Regions from separate parts of the Pararhizobium sp. LjRoot255 genome, predicted to be linked through region 2. Evidence: predicted binding sites of a transcription regulator. Region 2 holds the regulator's gene; the other holds the start of a gene.
The links. The regulator PhoB, encoded in region 2, activates phosphate uptake and scavenging genes when phosphate is short. The targets are predictions, from matches to a motif close to TGTCATNNANCTGTCAT.
Positions count from the first base shown of each region.

Region 1: ACSQ2W_RS16455 (UDP-2,3-diacylglucosamine diphosphatase) is a predicted target of PhoB. The motif match lies at 1,770-1,786, and genes of this name have one in related genera.

Region 1 is NZ_CAXUPQ020000001.1:3,431,016-3,434,291, forward strand. Features, by position in the region: gene ACSQ2W_RS16450 (NADP-dependent malic enzyme) at 1-1,637, opposite strand, end outside; gene ACSQ2W_RS16455 (UDP-2,3-diacylglucosamine diphosphatase) at 1,840-2,679, shown strand; gene ACSQ2W_RS16460 (MFS transporter) at 2,772-3,276, shown strand, end outside.
Region 2 is NZ_CAXUPQ020000001.1:1,038,702-1,041,977, reverse strand. Features, by position in the region: gene phoU (phosphate signaling complex protein PhoU) at 1-699, shown strand, start outside; gene phoB (phosphate regulon transcriptional regulator PhoB) at 817-1,500, shown strand; gene ACSQ2W_RS05155 (GcrA family cell cycle regulator) at 1,566-2,090, opposite strand; gene ACSQ2W_RS05150 (aspartate aminotransferase family protein) at 2,517-3,276, shown strand, end outside.

The DNA of each region.
Region 1 (3,276 bases), 2.4 Mb from region 2:
CTGACGATCGTGCGCGCCGCTTCCGGAATGACGCCAAGGCGGCCGACCAGCGAGAAATACTCATCGACATAGTCACGGAATCGCGGATCGCCTTCCGGATTGACCACCTCGAAGTCGGTGTCCGGGCGGATGCGCAGACCGTAGCGCTTCAGGCGCGTCTCAATGATCTGCGGGCGGCCAATCAGGATCGGGCGGGCCGTGTCTTCTTCCAGGAGCACCTGGGCTGCGCGCAGCACACGCTCATCTTCACCTTCGGAGAAGATCACCCGGTTCTTCTGGGCGTTCTTGGCTGCGGCGAAGATCGGCTTCATGATGAAGCCGGACCGGAAGACGAAGCGGTTGAGCTGGTCGAGATAGGCGTCGAAATCGGTGATCGGCCGGTTGGCGACGCCGCTTTCGGCGGCAGCCTTGGCGACAGCCGGCGCGATGCGCAGGATCAGACGCTGGTCGAAGGGCGAGGGGATGAGGTAGTCCGGGCCGAAGACCGGCGTTTCGCCGGAATAGGCGCGCGCCGCGACGTCTGACGGCTCTTCTCGGGCAAGGGCTGCGATGGCACGCACCGCGGCCATCTTCATTTCCTCGTTGATCGTGCGGGCGCCGCAATCGAGCGCGCCGCGGAAGATATAGGGGAAACACAGGACGTTGTTGACCTGGTTCGGGAAGTCCGACCGTCCGGTGCAGATCATTGCGTCAGGCCGAGCGGCACGGGCAATTTCCGGCATGATCTCCGGATTGGGGTTGGCAAGCGCCATGATGAGTGGTTTTTCGGCCATCTGCACCAGGAGTTCCGGCTTCAGAACGCCGGCTGCGGACAGGCCGAGGAAAACGTCGGCACCGGCGATGCTGTCAGCGAGGACACGGTTTGCGCTGTCCTGCGCATAGACCGACTTCCACTGGTCCATCAGCACTTCGCGGCCGACATAGACGAGGCCTTCGAGATCGTGCACCCAGATGTTTTCGCGCCGAGCGCCGAGCGTGACGAGGAGATTGAGGCAGGCAAGGGCTGCGGCGCCTGCGCCGGACGTGACGATCTTTGCCTTGGCGATATCCTTGCCGGCGAGTTCGAGGCCGTTGAGAATGGCCGCGGCGACGATGATTGCTGTACCATGCTGGTCATCGTGGAAGACCGGGATATCCATCTTCTCGCGCAGCTGGCGCTCGACCTCGAAACATTCCGGCGCCTTGATATCCTCAAGGTTTATGCCACCGAAGGTAGGCTCCAGCGCTGCGACGACATTGACCATCTGGTCGATCTCGGGCGCGTCGATCTCGATATCGAACACATCGATGCCGGCGAATTTCTTGAACAGGACGGCCTTGCCTTCCATGACGGGCTTGGAGGCGAGCGGGCCGATATTGCCGAGCCCGAGTACGGCTGTTCCATTGGAAACGACGGCGACCAGATTGGCGCGGGCCGTGTAATCGGCGGCAGTCGACGGATCGTCGCGGATGGCAAGGCAGGGGGCTGCGACGCCCGGTGAATAGGCGAGCGCCAGGTCGCGCTGGTTGCCGAGCGGCTTGGTCGGCTGGATTTCAAGCTTGCCGGGACGCGGATAGCGATGGAAGAACAGCGCCTGTTCGTCAAGATCGCCGCTTGCTGGAACCGTAGGGGTCTTGGCTTTGTCGCCGGTGCTCATGTTCGTGAATCCTTGCCTTTTCGTCGCGGCTCTTTTTGCACGAAACGGAGGCCCCGTACAGTTTTGAACTACTCAATCACCTGCGGTTTTCCGCAACGGTCGTTTCAGCCGGAAAATGGCCGATCCACAGGCTGTCATTCTCCTGAAACAAGAGTCTGTTTTTGACAGGGGTAAAAGAGGCCCGATAGATCTGCGAGGCAGCATGACTGAGAAAGAGCAAGACCCAGCCATTCGCCGTTTCAGGACCCTGTTCATTTCCGATGTGCATCTGGGATCGAAAGCGGCCAAGACCGACTATCTTCTGGATTTCCTGCGTGTCACCGAGGCCGAGACGATCATCCTGGTCGGCGACATCGTCGATGGCTGGCGTTTGAAACGCAGCTGGTATTGGCCGCAGGCGTGCAACGACGTCGTCCAGAAGCTGTTGCGCAAAGCCCGCAAGGGCAGCCGCATCATCTACATTCCCGGCAACCACGACGAATTCATGCGCGATTTCCCCGGCGTGCATTTCGGCGGCATCGAGGTTGCCCAACGGCATATCCACGAGGGCGCCGATGGAAAGACATATCTGGTGCTGCATGGCGATGAATTCGATGTCGTGGTGCGCAACGCGCGGCTGCTCGCCTATCTCGGTGACTGGGCCTATGACATGGCGATCCTCATCAATATCGGGCTGTCCGCCGTCCGCCGTCGTCTCGGGTTGCCTTATTGGTCGTTCTCAGCCTGGGCGAAACTGCAGGTCAAGCATGCGGTCAATTTCATCGGCGAATTCCAGAAGGTGGTCGCCGACGAGGCGCGGCGGGAAAATGCCGATGGCGTCATCTGCGGCCACATCCATCATGCGGTGATGGAGGATATCGACGGCGTCCGCTATATCAACACCGGCGACTGGGTCGAAAGCTGCACGGCGATCGCCGAGCATCACGACGGCACGATGGAGCTGATCACCTGGCGCGAGTTGAGCGGCGTTCCTGCCGTTCGTGAGGATACGACCGAGGTCGAAGCGATGATGGCGCGGGCTCTATCGCAACAGGCGGCATAAAAGCGACCGAGCAACGACTGTAGGGAAATCTAGCTTCTAGCGCCGCTCGTAGGCGCTGTGATAAATCATGGATGCGTTCATCAGGTCCTTCCATGATTCCCTCGTCTCCGCCTCCTTATCGTGAGGATGCGCCGGCTTATTTCGTGCCGCGCATCGCCTTGCTCTTCTGTGCGCCATTGATCGTCAACGGTTTTGCCATGCCGTATTTTCCGGTCTGGTTGAGCACGCTCTCCCTTAGCGATGCCGAGATCGGTATCATTCTCGCAGTGCCGATGTTCGTGCGCGTCATCACGGCGCCGCTGGTCGGGCTCCTGGCAGACAGGATCGGCGAGCGCGCTCGCGTGCTCATCTGGTCGGCGGTTCTTTCGCTGTTGACGGGCCTCGCCCTCTTCGTCTCCCACAGCTTCTGGTTCGTGCTGGTCATCTGCGCGCTGCAGGGCGGCGTGTACTCGCCCTACGTTCCGATCGTTGAGGCGATCGCGCTGACGGGCGTGCGGCGCTGGGGTTTCGACTATGCGAGCATGCGCCTGTGGGGGTCGGTGGCCTTTATCGCCGCAACGATGCTCGGCGGCACGATGATCGGTCTCTATGGCGGCG
Region 2 (3,276 bases):
ATTGCTTCCGTCTATGACGAAGATCTCAAATACCTGAACCGGCGCATCTCCGAGATGGGCGGCCTTGCCGAGCAGATGGTCGCCGAATCCGTGCGGGCACTGGTCAATGCCGACCTGGCGCTCGCCCAGAAGGTCATCTCCGACGACGCCATCATGGATGAGGCCGAACGCCAGATCGGCGAGAAGGTGATCGTCACCATCGCAAGACGCCAGCCGGTCGCATCCGACCTGCGCGAACTGATGGGCTCCATCCGTATTGCTGCCGATCTTGAGCGTGTCGGCGATCTCGGGAAGAACACGGCCAAGCGGGTGATCGCCGTTTCGAGCGCCAGCTTGCCGCGGCAGCTGGCTCGCGGGCTGGAGCACCTGGCCGAACTCGCGCTGATGCAGCTGAAGGAAGTGCTCGACGTCTATGCGTCGCGGTCGCCGGAAAAGGCCAACAGCATCCGTGAGCGGGACAACGAAATCGATGCGATCTACACGTCGCTGTTTCGCGAGCTCCTGACCTACATGATGGAAGATCCGCGCAACATCACGCCGTGCACGCATCTTCTGTTCTGCGCCAAGAATATCGAACGCATCGGCGACCATGCGACAAATGTCGCCGAAACGATCTATTACATGGCGACCGGCTCCCAGCCTGTCGGGGAACGTCCGAAGGACGATACCGCCAACACCGTCGGCGCGATCGGCAACTGATCGCCGCGCCGGATCGGAAATAGGTAAGTGAAATCTAGGCATTTGACTGCCCGACGGCTTTCGGGCCGCCGGACGAGCCCTTGCAATGAGGGCAAGGCGTCAAGGAGTTGAGACCGCATGCTGCCAAGAATTGCCGTTGTCGAAGACGAGGAGGCGCTCAGCGTTCTCCTGCGTTACAATCTTGAGGCCGAAGGCTTTGAAGTCGATACGATCAACCGCGGCGACGAAGCGGAAATCCGGCTGCAGGAGCGCCTGCCGGATCTCCTGATCCTCGATTGGATGCTGCCGGGCGTCTCCGGCATCGAGTTGTGCCGCAGGCTTCGTCAACGCTCCGAAACCGAGCGCCTGCCGATCATCATGCTGACGGCGCGCGGTGAAGAGAGCGAGCGGGTCCGCGGGCTTGCCACGGGCGCTGACGACTATGTGGTCAAGCCGTTCTCGACGCCGGAGCTGATGGCGCGGGTGAAGGCGATGCTGCGGCGCGCGAAGCCGGAAGTGCTGTCGACGCTGCTGAAATGCGGCGATATCGAGCTTGACCGTGAAACCCACCGCGTTCACCGCAAGACCCGCGAGGTCCGCCTCGGGCCGACGGAGTTCCGGCTCCTGGAATTCTTCATGGCCTCGCCCGGCCGCGTCTTTTCGCGCTCGCAGCTGCTGGATGGCGTCTGGGGCCACGACATCTATGTCGACGAGCGCACGGTCGACGTTCATGTCGGCCGCCTGCGCAAGGCGCTGAACTTCTCCAACATGCAGGATGTGATCCGCACCGTGCGCGGCGCCGGCTATTCCCTGGAAAGCTGACCGCATATGAGTGAAACATGAAAATGGGGCCGGCCCCTTTTTCATGTTCAGTTGTTCGCGGCGTCTCAGCGAGCCCGGCGGCGCTCGCCAGAGGGCTGGTAAGCCAGCTTTGCGTGGAAGGTGCAGTAGGGCGATGTATCCGGCGAGTCATTGCCGCAGAAATGGAACTCTTCCTTCATAGGATCGCCGATCGGCCACTTGCAGGTGCGGTCCGTGAGCTGCGTCAGCACCAGGCGGCGGGACATCGGCACGACCACGTTGCCGACCGGTGCGACGTCCTGGTCCTCGATGGCGTCGATTTCCACCTGTTCCTTCATGACGGTGGCGCCCGTGGTGCGTGTCACGGTGCGGGTGGTGACGCGCGCAGCGTAGTTCGGCGCGCGCGGTGCGGATGTCGCCGGACGCTTGGCGCGGGCGGTGGTTGCCGTGCTGCCGCCGGCCTTGGCACGGCCGGGCAGGCAAAGCCGGTGCACCTTGCCGATGACCGCGTTTCGGCTGACGCCGCCGAGCTGCGCGGCGATCTGGCTCGCGCTCAATCCTTCTGACCACAACTTCTTGAGTTTCTCGACCCGCTCGTCAGTCCAGTTCATGGTCTTTTCTCCATTCACAGCGTTGGTGATGGTCGAATCCTCCACCGTACCCCGGACGAACTCCGAGGCTGAAACGCGATAACTCTTTTGGTGACTAGGTCCGCCGCATGCGTTCTAGTAATTAATTGTTAAGGTAGAGGTAGGGGGACTCGCTGACAAGAGTCCCCGGAATCCGAGCGAATCGATTTTCGAGTTTTCCCCAACTTGCTTGGCATGCGTGGCATTTTTGCAAGAGCGTACGGTCAAAAAAATCGATGTCGCGCTGGCGGCGTGAATTGCCGCAAATTACCGGCTTTTGTTGACATTGCGGTGCGAAATGAAGATAGTGATTTTGCCGCCGCGAGGCGGCATTTTGATTTTTTAAGGGCTGACCTCAGTCCGAGCTGAGCCGAAACAATCACCGTGATGATTGAGGAGACATGCGCCATGGCCGATGCCACGCCGCTTTATGACACATATGCCCGCGCCCCCTTGCGGTTCGAGCGCGGCGAAGGCGTCTGGCTGGTTGCGGAGGATGGCACGCGCTATCTCGATTTTGCCGCCGGTGTCGCGGTCAATTCGCTCGGCCATGCCCATCCGCACCTCGTTTCGGCGCTGAAGGAGCAGGCGGACAAGGTCTGGCACCTCTCCAATCTCTATGAGGTCCCCGGACAGGAAAGCCTGAGCCGCCGGCTGACTGAAGCCACCTTTGCCGACAAGGTATTCTTCACCAATTCGGGTGCGGAAGCACTGGAATGCGCGATCAAGACCGCGCGGCGCTATCACTTCTCCAAGGGGCATCCGGAAAAGTTCCACATCATTACCTTCGAAGGCGCCTTTCACGGCCGGACGCTGGCGACCATCGCGGCCGGCGGTCAGGCAAAGTATCTCGAGGGTTTCGGTCCGAAGGCCCCGGGTTTCTATCAGGTTCCGTTCAACGACATGACGGCGCTGAAAGCGGCCATCACGGAGGAAACCGCCGCGATCCTGATCGAGCCGATCCAGGGCGAGGGTGGCATCCGCACGGTACCGAAGGAATTCCTGCAGGAAGTGCGCTCGCTGTGCGACGAATACGGCCTGCTTCTGATCCTCGATGAGGTCCAGTGCGGCATCGGCCGGACCGGCAAGCTGTTTGCCTATGAATGGGCAGGTCTCACGCCCGATATCATGGCGGTCGCCAAGGGGATCGGCGGCGGTTTCCCGCTCG